Regions from separate parts of the Ensifer sp. D2-11 genome, predicted to be linked through region 1. Evidence: riboswitches for the same ligand, from Rfam matches in the RefSeq annotation. Region 1 holds a riboswitch; each other region holds the start of a gene.
What was found. A riboswitch is a leader RNA that binds a small molecule or an ion and turns the genes downstream of it on or off. The one in region 1 is predicted to bind thiamine pyrophosphate.
Positions count from the first base shown of each region.

Region 1 (4,485 bases):
AGCGGCGCCGGCGCGATCAATTTCAGGACGAGAAGCAGCGCTCCGGTAAGGGCGACCTGAAGTGCCGAAAGGGCGATCGCCCGCGGCGGGTCGAAGTCGAAGCGCAGCGCCTGATAGATCGCCACTTCGATCGTGCTGGCGGCCGGCCCGCCGCCAAGCGTCAGCACGAGCGTGAAGCTGGTGGCGCAGAGCATGAAGATGAGCCCGGCGATGCCGGGAAGCAATCCGCGGATCACCGGCCACTCGATGAAGCGAAAGGTGGCGAAGGATCCCATGCCGAGATTGGCGCTGGTGCGCCAGTATTCGGCCGGAATGCGCTCGATGCCGGCAAGCATCAAGCGTGCGGCGAGCGGCATGTTGAAGAAGACATGGGCTATGAGAATGCCGGAGAGGCCATAGATGCTGACCGGCTGCTCCAGCCCGGCTGCCGAAAGCACCCTGTTCAAGAGCCCCTGCCGGCCCCAGATTTCGATGAGCCCGAGTGCGGCGACGAGCGCCGGCAGGCCGAGTGGCAGCGCCAGAAGCCGCAGCACCCAGATGCGGCCGGGGAACGAAGCCTGGCGGGCAAGTGCCCGGGCCACCGGTATGGCGAATAGGATGGCAAGAAGTGTCGAGAGGCTGGCCTGCAGCAGGGTGAAGCGTGTGATGCGCCAGATATAGGCATCGAAAAGCGGACCGGCGCCGGCGCTGCCGGCCGATTGGGCAAGCAGTGCCGCGCCGGCGAGGCCGACGAAAAGCAGGATGCCGCCGAGGGCGAAGGCCCCGGCGGCGATGGTCATCCTGCTTTCCTTTGTGCCGGACAATCCGGCCTCAGTTCCGGCTCATGGCGGCCAGCCATTCGTCGATCCAGGCCTTGCGGCTGGCGGCGACCTCCCCGGAGGGAATGAGGAACGTCTTTTGCGGGTCGACGAGCTTGCCGAAGGCTTCCGGCAGCGGCTCCTTGGTCGCCGTCACCGGCATCATCCAGTTGGTCGTCGGGATGATCGACTGGAATTCCGGACCGATCATGAAGGTCAGGAAGTTCCGGGCGAGTTCCGGGTCCTTCGCGTTCTTCGTCAATGCGGCGACTTCGATTTGGATATAGTGGCCTTCGGCGAAGGGGGCCGCCTGGTAGCGCTCGGTGTTCTCCGCGACCATGTGATAGGCAGGCGAGGTGGTGTAGGAGAGAACCATCGGCGCCTCGCCCTTTGTGAAGAGACCGTAGGCTTCCGACCAGCCCGGCGTGACCGTCAGCACGCGGTCCTTGAGCTTCGCCCAGGCCTCGCCGGCCTTGTCGCCATAGACCGACTTCACCCAGAGCAGGAGGCCGAGGCCGGGGGTTGAGGTCCGCGGGTCCTCGATGACGATCTTCTGCGACGGATCGCCCTCGACCAGTTCCTTGAGGCTCTTCGGTGGGTCCTTCAGTGCCTCTGTGTCGTAGACAACGGCAAAATGGCCGTAGTCATAGGGTATGAAGGTGTCGTCGGAGAAGCCGCCCGGGACCTTGACGGAAGCGGTATCGGCGCCGTGCGGTGCGAAGAAGCCGGTCGCCTTCGCCTCCGCCACCAGATTGGTGTCGAGGCCGAGTACGATGTCGGCCTTCGATCCCTGACCTTCGAGCTTCAGCCGCGTCAGGAGTTCGACCCCGTCGGCGACCCCTACATAGTCGACCTTGCAGTCACAGGTCTTCTCGAACGCTTCCGCCACCTTGGCGCCCGGCCCCCATTCGGTGATGAAGCTCTCATAGGTATAGACCGTCAGCGTTTTTTCCGCGGCCGCCGCGCTCACGGAAAATGCCGCGATCGAAGCGGCGGCGATCGCAAGCCGGCCAAGGATTTTTCGATGGAGTGAACTGGACATTCTGGCACCTCTCCCTTTGTTGTTGCTGCAATGGGAAAAGCGCGTATCGGTCCGATCGCTTCTAATCCCTCCGCCGGTATGAGCCGGATCAGGTTCCGCGGGTTGGCTCGAAGCCTCTCAGCCATGGTCGCAAAGCCGGCCAGGGCACCCCGTTAGAGCAGCAAAAGATTTAGCTTCCGGCGACGGCTTAGGCAAGCTGAGTTTCAGCAGGGACGTTTGCCGTCCGCGCCGGGCGCGCTATTAAAAGTCAAACAATTGCCGGCGCCGTTTGTTCGCCGAAAGCGGAGACAATTCCATGCCAGACATGCTCGTCCGCCTCTATGCCTTGCCCGAGGGCCGTCCATCGCGTCTCGACCCCGACGTCCGCATCCGGCGGGCGCTTGCGGCCGAGCGGCGGGTCGTCATTCCCTGGATCGAGGAGCGCTTCGGGGCGGGGTGGGCCGGCGAGGCCGAAACCGCCTTCTCCTCGACGCCGGCGCGCATCCACATCGCTCACCATCGGGACCGGATCGTGGGCTTCGCCTGCCATGACGTAACCGCGCTCGGCTTCTTCGGTCCGACCGGAGTGGACGCGGCCATGCGCGGCAAGGGCATCGGCGAGGCCCTGCTCGTCGAAAGCCTGCTGTCCATGCGCGCCGCCGGCTATGCCTATGCGATCATCGGCGGCGTCGGCCCCGCCGAATTCTATGCCCGCGCGGTCGGTGCGGTGGAGATCGCCGGATCGACGCCCGGCATCTATGACGGCATGCTTTTCCCCGGAGATCCGGCGTCCGGAACCTGATCCGCGCAGCATGCGTTCGCAAAACAGCAGCCGGAGCCCTTTTCCTTCGCCGCTGCTTTGCGCTATGGGCTTCTGCCATGACCCGATCACCCTTCACCATCCTGCTCGGCGGCGCGCTGACGCCGACAGACCGGCTCGCTCGACAGCTCGAAGGCAGCCGCTTCGTCGCCGCCGACGGCGGCATGCGCCATGCAAGGACGCTGGGGGTCGTTCCCGATCTCTGGGTCGGCGACTTCGATTCCACGGACGAGGCGCTTCTGGCGGAGTTCGCCGGCGTCCCGCGTGAACGCCATCCGGCTGCCAAGAACGCGACCGATGGGGAGATCGCCGTCGAGGCGGCCCTCGAGCGTGGCGCGACCTCGCTCGTCTTCGCGGGCGGACTCGGCGGCGCGCGCAGCGATCACGCTTTCCTGCACCTCCTCGGCACCGTCGCGCTTGCCGAGAGCGGCGTTGCGGTGATGATGACCTCCGGCGAGGAGGAGGCCTATCCGCTGCTGCCCGGCTCGCAGGAGATCGAGTTGCCGAAAGGCAGCCTCTTCTCGATCCTCGGCTTTGCGGACCTTGACGGTCTCTCGATCGAGAACGTGCGCTACCCGCTGAAGGATTTTCATCTGCCCTTCGGCTCGTCGCGCACCATTTCGAACATCGCGGATGGCACGGTCCGCTTCACCCTGAAATCCGGCCGGGCCGTCATTCTCGCCCGGCCCTATGATCTTTCCGGAGCCTGATGCCTTGGCGCCTCCCATCCTGAAGCTTGACGACATTCTACTGACCTTCGGCGGCACGCCGCTGCTCGCGGGTGCGGGCCTGCAGGTCGAGCCGGGCGATCGCATCTGCCTCGTCGGCCGCAACGGTTCGGGCAAATCGACGCTGATGAAGATCGCCGCCGGGCTTGCAGAACCCCAGTCGGGCGAGATCTTCAGGCATCCATCGGTGACGATACGCTATCTCCACCAGGCGCCCGATTTCGACGGCTTCGATACGGTCCAGGCCTATGCGGAAGCCGGCCTCGGACCAGGCGACGATCCCTACCGGGTCGCCTACCTGCTGCAGCATCTGGGGCTGACCGGGGAGGAAGAGCCGACGCGCCTTTCCGGCGGCGAGGCGCGTCGTGCCGCCCTTGCCCGTGTGCTTGCGCCGGAACCCGACATTCTGCTTCTCGACGAACCGACGAACCATCTCGATCTGCCGACGATCGAGTGGCTGGAAGACGAGCTCGTCCGCAGCCGTTCGGCGCTGGTGCTGATTTCGCACGACCGGCGCTTCCTCGAAAAGGTGTCGACGGCGACCGTCTGGCTGGACCGCGGCCAATCGCGCCGCCTCGATCGCGGCTTCGCGCATTTCGAGGCCTGGCGCGACGAGGTGCTGGAGGCGGAAGAGCTCGAACAGCACAAGCTCGGCAAGGCGATCGAGCGCGAAGAGCACTGGCTGCGCTACGGCGTGACCGCAAGGCGCAAGCGCAACATGCGCCGGCTCGGCGAGCTGCAGGACATGCGGGCCCGCCATCGCGGGCACAAGGGGCCGCAAGGCACGGTCCAGGCCACCGTGGCCGACGCCAGGGAATCGGGCAAGCTCGTCATCGAGGCGGAGAAGATCACCAAGGCCTATGGCGATCGCACGATCGTCGCGCCGTTCTCGATCCGCGTCCACCGCGGCGACCGCATCGGCCTCGTCGGACCGAACGGCGCCGGCAAGACGACGTTGCTGAAGCTCCTGACCGGTCAGCTCGCGCCGGACACGGGCAGCGTCAAGCTAGGCACCAATCTGGAGATCGCCACGCTCGACCAGAAACGCGAGGAGCTGAACCTGGACGAGACGCTGGCGCATTATCTGACCGACGGGCGCGGCGAGACCCTCCTCGTCAA
Region 1 covers NZ_CP096433.1:3,382,909-3,387,393, forward strand. Annotated here, with positions in the region: gene thiP (thiamine/thiamine pyrophosphate ABC transporter permease ThiP) at 1-779, opposite strand, end outside; gene thiB (thiamine ABC transporter substrate binding subunit) at 811-1,839, opposite strand; TPP riboswitch at 1,888-2,001, opposite strand; gene M1D34_RS16085 (GNAT family N-acetyltransferase) at 2,135-2,620, shown strand; gene M1D34_RS16090 (thiamine diphosphokinase) at 2,698-3,348, shown strand; gene M1D34_RS16095 (ABC-F family ATP-binding cassette domain-containing protein) at 3,353-4,485, shown strand, end outside.

Region 2 (4,485 bases), on a different replicon from region 1:
CGAGGCTCCTGCGCGGCAAACTGCTGCAACGCCACCGAAGCCGTCATCGTGAGCATGCCGCGCGCCTGATCCTCCGTCATGTCGTTTTGCTCGGCATAGGCCCGTATGGCCTTGGCGGCGAGACCTTTGTCCTCGATCTTCAGCTTTGCTTCACGGGCGGTGAGGCCGAACAGCGCTGCCCGCATCTTCGCCTCGTCGCCGGAAAAGAAGTCGCCGCTCACGCCCCCTAGCAGGCCGGAGAGGGAAAAGCCGCCGATATCTTTTCCACGTGTGGAGATATCCCTGATGACCAGAGTCTGGTTCGGCTCGTCCCAGGCGGCTTCGATGTTGGACGACAGGACCACCTCATTGAAACCGAGGTTGCGAAGCTGCGCGAACGGCTCGTCGTGCATATGCTCCGGGATCGGCAGGGTCAGATCCTGATATCTGATGCGGATGTCGGTCGGAATGCCGTTGCGGGCCTTCGTGAGCGCCAACTCGTAATCCTTGAGCGAGAAGCGGACGCGCCTCGGCACCGAATCCTGTGCGTCGCTCTCGGCGCCTTCGGTTTCTGTATCGGGCAGATCGGCATCCAGACCCGCCAGCCGGACCGTACCGAATTCCGGCAACAGTGTCGTAAAGGGAAAACTCTCGCGCTGCCGCTCGTCGAGCGCGACCATCCTCTGCAGACCCTCCAAGGTCGAATTCCAGGAAAATCCCGAAATGCTCACTTCGGAGACCTTGATGTAGTCCGCGCCCTCTCCCATCGAGAGGCCATTCAGCGTGCCGTCAAGCTTCCGTCCATCGACCTCAAGGGCGAGGCGGTCTATCGAAACCTTGATCCTCTCGCCTTCGTCACCGTCCTTCATCGGCGCGTCGATCGTAAGGCCGAGCATTTCCATGTCGGCCTTCCTCGTCATGTCGATAATCGACAAGACCCGATTGAAATAGGCTTGGCGTTCCGCCGGCGGCAATTGATCCGGCGCCGAGACCGACTTCAGCTTTTCCAGCGTCTCGACCAGCGGCTCGGCCGGCATTCGCATGCTGAAGCCGCTGCTGCGAACCTCGTCATAGCCGAAGCTCGCCTCGCCATCCGAGAAGGCGATGTCCTTTACCGAAATCGGCCCATAGACAGGCTTTGCCTCGTTGTCGTCCGGGCCGGCTTTTTCGGTATAGAGCCGCGCCAGATAGGCGGCATCGATATCCTGCGCCGTCACGGCTCCGATGGAACCCGCCACCCTATTCTTCTTACCGCCCTCTCCCCCCGAACGGTCCACGCCGACTTCGAAGCTGCCGCCGCTCGCCGAATAGCGGGCGATACGCCCATCGGCGATGCCTTCCGAGACCACGTTCTTGTAGATCAGCTTCTGCTCGGTCCCGGCAACGATCTCGGCGAAGACGATCTCCGGGGCGGAGATACGCCTTGCCGTGAAAAGTTCTACTCGCTTGGAGATCGAGAGTTCGCTCTTCCCGCCGAACATCTGCTCCAAGGTGCCGCGATCGAAATCTGCTTCTTCGACGACCGCGCGCGGGACAGAGACCGTGCCGAAAGCAGTCTTGAGCTCAAGGCCGCTTACTTCGAGCATGCCCTGGAGGAAAAAGATACTGGGCCGGCCGTCAACCGCGGCGATACGAACGTCCGACCCGTCCTTCAGCGGCAAGGCCACGTCGCGCAGATGAATTCGCCCAAGGAAATCCGCTTCGACGCTGGCCGCTTTGCCACCGCGCTCGGCGATCAACCTGCTCACGCGATTTTCTACGATGGTCTTGTAGCCGGCCATGCCGGCGGCGGTGATTGCTATCACCGCAACTGCGGCCCAAAGCGCCTTGCGTCTCTTTTTTCCTGTCCCTGCCTCAGCTTGCCCCACGACAATCGTCCTTCCACTACCTGCTTCACCGCGCCCCATTCGTGACGGGTGATTAGATGCAAGGAGCTGCATTTGCAAGCATGGCGGGAGGACAATCCAGAGCAGATAACTGACGCGCCCGACATCCTCACCCGGGACCGGACCGCGCCGGAGGCGGCCATTCAAAAACCATCTTGACGCCGCGCCGATAACCGGTCCTAATTGCGCCATTCACCAGGGGGGTCCCGGCAAGGGGCTGAGATACTGCTAGAGCGCGCAGTGACCCGTTGAACCTGATCCAGTTCATACTGGCGTAGGGACGGTGCAGACGTGCGACAGCCAGGAATCCGTGTACCCGCGATCCGTCGGCCAAACGTCTTTTCATCCTTCCGACTTCAGAACTGGGTCTCCAACGCGAAAACTTTGGAGCCTCAAGATGAATCTAGTCAAACCTCTCACCGCGGCGCCCTCGGTCACCCAGGGACCGCTTCCCGCATCCCGCAAGGTCTACAAGCCGGGCGATATCCATCCCGACATCCGCGTGCCGATGCGCGAGATCGCGCTCCATCCGACCTCCGGCGAGCCGCCGGTCACCGTTTACGACTCCTCCGGTCCCTACACGGTCGAAAACGCCGATATCCGCATCGACGCGGGCCTGCCACGCCTTCGCAGCGACTGGGTTCTCAAGCGCGGCGATGTCGAAAGCTACGACGGCCGTGCGGTGAAGGCCGAGGATAACGGCTTTGCGACCGGCGAAAGGCTGACGCCGGAATTCCCGGTTCGCAATCGGCCGCTCAGGGCCAAGCCCGGAAAAGCGGTGACCCAGCTCGCCTATGCCCGCGCCGGCATCGTCACGCCGGAGATGGAGTTCATCGCCATTCGCGAAAATCTCGGCCGGAAGGCCGCGAAGGAGGCGCTCGCCCGAGACGGCGAAAGCTTCGGCGCCTCGGTCCCCGATTTCGTGACGCCGGAATTCGTCCGCCAGGAAGTGGCCGCCGGCCGGGCGATCATTCCGGCCAACATCAACCATCCGGAAGCCGAGCCGATGATCATCGGCCGCAACTTTCTGGTGAAGATCAACGCGAATATCGGCAATTCCGCCGTCACCTCCTCGATGGCCGAAGAGGTGGAGAAGATGGTCTGGGCGACGCGCTGGGGCGCCGATACGGTCATGGACCTTTCCACCGGCCGCAACATTCACAACATCCGCGAATGGATCATCCGCAATTCGCCGGTACCGATCGGCACGGTACCGCTCTACCAGGCGCTGGAAAAGGTAAACGGCATCGCGGAAGACCTTTCCTGGGAGGTCTTCCGCGACACGCTGATCGAGCAGGCGGAACAGGGCGTCGACTATTTCACCATCCATGCCGGCGTCAGGCTTCACTATATCCCGCTCACCGTGGATCGCGTCACCGGCATCGTCTCGCGCGGCGGGTCGATCATGGCAAAATGGTGCCTGCATCATCATCGCGAAAGCTTCCTCTACGAGCATTTTGAGGATATCTGCGACATCTGCCGCGCCTATGACGTCTCCTTCTCGCTCGGCGACGGCCTGCGTCCCGGCTCGATCGCCGATGCCAACGACCGGGCTCAGTTCGCGGAGCTCGAAACGCTCGGCGAACTGACGAAGATCGCCTGGGCCAAGGATTGCCAGGTGATGATCGAAGGGCCGGGCCATGTGCCGATGCACAAGATCAAGGAGAACATGGACAAGCAGCTCGCCGTCTGCGGCGAAGCGCCCTTCTATACGCTCGGGCCGCTGACCACCGATATCGCGCCCGGCTACGACCACATCACGTCAGGCATCGGCGCGGCGATGATCGGCTGGTTCGGCACCGCCATGCTCTGCTACGTGACGCCGAAGGAACATCTGGGCCTGCCCGACCGCAACGACGTCAAGACCGGCGTCATTACCTACAAGATCGCTGCCCATGCCGCCGATCTCGCCAAAGGGCACCCGGCCGCCCGAACCCGCGACGACGCACTGTCGCGCGCCCGCTTCGAGTTCCGCTGGGAGGACCAGTTCCACCTCTCGCTCGACCCCGAGACCGCGCGCAATTTCCACGACGAGACGCTGCCGAAGGAGGCGCACAAGGTCGCGCACTTCTGCTCCATGTGCGGGCCGAAATTCTGTTCGATGCGGATTTCCCACGATATCCGCGCCGAGGCGCAGAAGGAGGGCCTCGAGGCCATGGCCGCGAAATATCGTGACGGCGGCGACCTCTACATGCCGCTCGATGAAAGCAATGCCGCGCCCGCTGGAGAATGAGATGCGCGTGCTGATCAGAGGGGCCGGCGTCGCCGGCCTCACCGCCGCCCATGAACTTCTCGCGCTCGGCGCCGAAGTAACGATCATCGAAAGTGCCGCCGGCTTCACCGGGGCTGCTTCCTGGTATGCGGGCGGCATGCTCGCTCCCTGGTGCGAGCGGGAAAGCGCCGAGGAAACCGTCCTGACCCTGGGGATCGGCGCCGCCGACTGGTGGGAAGCCGCCCTCCCCGCCGGTTCCGTCCACCGCAACGGCACGCTCGTCGTGGCGCAACCGCGTGACGGAGCCGAACTCAAGCGCTTCGCCTCGCGCACCTCCGGCTTCCGCTGGCTCGATGCGGAGGAGATCGCAGCGCTGGAGCCGGCCCTCGCCGGCCGTTTCCGGCAGGC
Region 2 covers NZ_CP096434.1:98,129-102,613, reverse strand. Annotated here, with positions in the region: gene M1D34_RS17700 (aq_1923 C-terminal domain) at 1-1,847, opposite strand, end outside; TPP riboswitch at 2,053-2,164, shown strand; gene thiC (phosphomethylpyrimidine synthase ThiC) at 2,263-4,098, shown strand; gene thiO (glycine oxidase ThiO) at 4,100-4,485, shown strand, end outside.
Region 2: it holds a riboswitch for thiamine pyrophosphate, as region 1 does, so the genes downstream of both, thiC (phosphomethylpyrimidine synthase ThiC) here and thiB (thiamine ABC transporter substrate binding subunit) in region 1, are expected to answer to the same signal.

Region 3 (4,485 bases), on a different replicon from region 1:
AGTCCGTCACCACCTTGCTGACGAGCCTGGAGACCAGGGACGAGTTGAAACCGCTGAAGACTGTGGTCGTTGCCAGGGACGGTGAGACGATCGCCGAGAAGGGTTATCGCGGCCACACGCCCTCGGAGTCGACCAACATCAAGTCGGCGTCGAAATCGATCGTGTCCGCACTTGTGGGCATCGCGATCGACAAGGGTCTGCTCGACGGCCCGGAGCAGAAGATCGCGCCGCTCCTGAAGGAAGACCTCCCGTCGCAGGCCGACCCCCGGATCAACGACATCACCATCGGCAACCTGCTTTCGATGCAGGCGGGATTGGGGCGGATGTCCGGACCGAACTACGGCCGCTGGGTGTCTAGCCGCAATTGGGTTCGTTTCGCACTGGCACAGCCATTCGACGACGAGCCCGGAGGGCGGATGCTTTATTCGACCGCCTCGACCCATCTGCTCTCGGCAATACTGACCAAGGTCGGCGGCAGGCCGACACTGGCGCTTGCGCGCGAATGGCTCGATCCGGTCGAGGGTTTCCGGATCGGTGCCTGGGAGCGGGATCCCCAGGGCATTTATCTCGGCGGCAACCAGATGGCGATGAGCGCGCGGTCGCTGCTTGCCTTCGGCGAGCTCTATCGCAATCGCGGCCGCACCGCGGACGGACGGCAGGTCGTCCCGGCCGATTGGGTCGAGCTTTCCTGGCAGCCGCGCACCGCCTCCCGTTTTACCGGCGACGGCTATGGATATGGCTGGTTCACGCGCCGGATCGGCGACGAGGATGTGTATTACGCTTGGGGTTATGGCGGCCAGATGCTCTACATAGTGCCGTCCCTGAACCTGACGGTGGTCATGACGTCGGATGAAAGCGGCCCCTCGGCACGCAACGGCTATCGCGACGCCCTGCACGGGGTTCTGGCGGAGATCATCTCCACCGCCAAAGCGGATTGAGGCAGGATGGTTCTGCCCTGAGGGTATTAAACAAGAATATTAGGAAGAAGCGGTAAGGGCGCGTCAACCCTTGATGAATTGACGCGCCCTTACGACTGACTGTTGGCCAGCGGGTTTTGCTATGCCGTTGGCTGCTTCGTCTTCCGGAGATAGGGAAGCACGGTGTCGAAAGAGCCGAAACGCTGCACGGCGTCCTCGTTGGAGACGGCGGCCGTGATGATGACGTCCTCGCCCTGCTGCCAGTTGGCGGGCGTTGCCACCTGATGCTTGGCAGTGAGCTGGATCGAGTCGATGGCGCGCAGTATCTCGTTGAAGTTGCGGCCGGTGGTCATAGGATAGGTGAGGATCAGCTTGATCTTCTTGTCGGGGCCGATGACGTAGACCGAGCGCACCGTGGCATTGTCAGCCGGGGTGCGGCCTTCGGACGTCTCTCCGGCGCCGGCCGGCAGCATGTCGTAAAGCTTTGCCACCTTCAGATCGCGGTCGCCGATCAGCGGGTAGTCGACCTCGAAGCCGGTCGCGACCTTGATGTCGTTCTTCCACTTGGAGTGGCTCTCGACCGGATCGACCGAGATCCCGATGATCTTGACCCCGCGTTTGCGGAACTCCGGCTCGATCCCCGCCATGGCGCCGAGTTCCGTCGTGCAGACGGGGGTGAAGTTCTTCGGATGGGAGAAGAGGACAGCCCAGCCGTCGCCGATCCATTCATGGAAATTGATCGTGCCCTGCGTTGTCTCGGCGGTGAAATCAGGGGCGGTATCGTTGATGCGCAGACTCATGGCGTGTTCCCTCCTGTACGACGAAATTTCGCTAAGAATAACGCAATCTCCGCCGTTTTCGAGGAGGAAACGAGCGATTGACGGCGGCAGAAGGAATGACTGCATCATAGCTTGCCAATCTGCGGGTATATTTTTGCCGGCTGGCCTAAAAGATAGGTCTTACAAGCCTTTGCGCGGTCGCGTTGACATCGGTCTGCTACAGCCGCATAGATAGCGCATTCCGAGGGGAGCACTAGACGGTGCTGAGATGGCGTTGAGCCGGACCCTTGAACCTGATCCGGGTCATGCCGGCGTAGGAACGGAAAGAAGGCCGCCAGCGGCAAGTTCGCCTTTTCATCGCCTTTTCCTGGATCTCCGTGATGTTCCGTCTGGAGATCGATCGATGACGTCCATTGCCGTACCACTCGCAAGCATCATCTGCCCTCGTGCGAAGGAGGACTGCGCATGACGGCGATCGCGCTCAGCATCGCCGGCTCGGACTCGGGCGGCGGCGCCGGCATTCAAGCGGACCTCAAGACGTTTTCAGCGCTCGGCGTTTACGGCGCCAGCGTCATCACTGCGATCACGGCCCAGAACACCAGGGGTGTGACGGCCGTCGAGGATGTTTCCGCTGAAATCGTGTCGGCGCAGATGGACGCCGTCTTCTCCGACCTCGACGTGAAGGCCGTCAAGATCGGCATGGTCTCGCGTCGGGAAACGATCGCCGCCATTGCTGATGGATTGCGCCGGTTCGGGAAACTGGCCGTCGTGGATCCCGTCATGGTGGCTACCTCCGGCGATGCGCTGCTTCGTCCGGATGCCGTTGCCGCGCTCATCGAAGAACTGTTGCCGCTGGCGCTCGTCGTCACGCCCAATCTTGCCGAGGCCGCGCTCATGACTGGGCGCGCAATCGCCGGGGACGAGGCGGAGATGGCGCGCCAGGCGGAAGCGATCATGCGGACGGGCGCACATGCGGTTCTGGTCAAGGGCGGGCACCTGAAGGGCCAGGAGGCCACAGACCTCTTCTTCGACGGCGACACTCTTGTCCGCCTTCCCGCCGGGCGGATCGAGACGCGCAACGACCACGGCACCGGCTGCACGCTTTCGGCAGCCATTGCCGCCAGCCTTGCGAAAGGCGTGCCGCTGATCGAAGCGGCGAGCGCAGCCAAGGCGTATCTGCATGCCGCAATCTCAGCAGCCGACAGCCTGGAGATAGGTCAGGGGCGCGGTCCGGTTCATCACTTCCACCGATGGTGGAAAGATTGACTGCCGGGTGACGGCTCGGGGCGCTGAAGTGCCTCGCTATCGCCACGGTTGTTCAGCAGCATGACCGCTCCATGGCTTCGATTGGCAATCGGTTTTCGCGATATGCACTTTCTTACCCGCCGGCTGGAGGCTTTCAACCGTGACGACCTGCCGGATTGGCGGCGGTCGCCAAGCAGGGCGCGGCGTGCTCTTTCGATCCTGCCGTCGCTGGTCGAATATTCGCTCTTCTACGCGCTGGCACTGATTGCCCTTACGGCGGTCATTGCGTTAATGGCAGCCGCTTGGATCGTCGATCGCCGCAGGGTCTGACGGCGAAAGGCCGCGCACACAAGTGGCGCGGCCGCGGTCGCCTCAAGCGGCGGTGTTTTCCGTGGTCGTATTCTCGACGTAATATTTGCCGTAGCGATGGCGATATTTCTCCGCCCCGTCGAAGTCGCTGTATTTGCCGAGTTCGTTCATATCCGTCTTGTTGAGGATGACGCCCAGCACCTTCGAATTGATCAACGGTTCCGAGTGGAGCAGATCGCGTACGAGCCGCGAAGGCGTCCTTCCCCATTCGACCACGAAGAGAATGCCGTCGGCCAGCGGCGCGAAGGCCTTCGCGTCGACGACAGGGGCGAGTGCGGCAAGATCGACGACGACATAATCGAAGGCGTTGCGGGCGTTCTCGATAAGGTTCGCCATGGCCGGCGAGGCGAGCAGTTCGTTGCTCTGATGCCGCTGATGCGAGGCGCCGCCGGCCGGAAGGATTGCGAGCTTGGTGCGCTGGTCCACCTTGATTCCGGCGGGCCAGGTGGCTTCTCCGGTCAGCGTTTCGACGAGCCCGGTGCGCGGGGCGGGCGTGATCATCTGCGTCAGTCCCGGCTTGCGTATATCGGCATCGATGAGCAGGGTGCGCTTGCCGCTCGCCGCCAGTAGTGCGGCGAAGTTCGCGGCAATGATCGATTTTCCCTCGTCCGGAAGGGCCGATGCAATGGCGATCACGCGGCTTTCGCTGCCGGCCAGCATCTGGTCGCAGGCAAGCTTGGCGTTGCGGAAGGTTTCCGCGAAGGTCGAACGCGGCGCATCGACGACGATGCGCGAAAGTCGTTGGAACGGCATCGTATCGTCCACCGCTTCGTCGTGTCTTTTCACCGAGCCGAAATGCGCATGGACCAGTTGTGCCTTCTTCTTCATGCGCGTTCCGAGCAGCGGAACGTAGCCGAGCGAGCGATGGCCGAGGATCGAGCGTATGTCGCCCTCCAGGCGGAAAGTCCGTTCGCGGAATTCGAGGAAGGCCGCGTAAGCGCCGCCGACCATCATGCCGAGCACGGCCGAGAGCGCGAGAGTCATGGTTTTCTTGGGGCTCGACGGCGACACGGGCACGCCGGCCTCGGAGATGACGCGAGCCTTGGCGATCGGGAAGGATTGCTGCTGCGTCGCCTGTTCGTAGCGCCCGAGATAGGACTCGTAGAGCGTCTTCAGAGCCGCTGCCTTCTGTTCGAGCTCCCTTAATTGCACGAGTTGCTCGCTGGCGTCGGAGG
Region 3 covers NZ_CP096434.1:532,255-536,739, forward strand. Annotated here, with positions in the region: gene M1D34_RS19685 (serine hydrolase domain-containing protein) at 1-938, shown strand, start outside; gene M1D34_RS19690 (peroxiredoxin) at 1,058-1,717, opposite strand; TPP riboswitch at 1,931-2,033, shown strand; gene thiD (bifunctional hydroxymethylpyrimidine kinase/phosphomethylpyrimidine kinase) at 2,162-2,962, shown strand; gene M1D34_RS19700 (hypothetical protein) at 3,023-3,271, shown strand; gene exoP (succinoglycan biosynthesis transport protein ExoP) at 3,314-4,485, opposite strand, start outside.
Region 3: it holds a riboswitch for thiamine pyrophosphate, as region 1 does, so the genes downstream of both, thiD (bifunctional hydroxymethylpyrimidine kinase/phosphomethylpyrimidine kinase) here and thiB (thiamine ABC transporter substrate binding subunit) in region 1, are expected to answer to the same signal.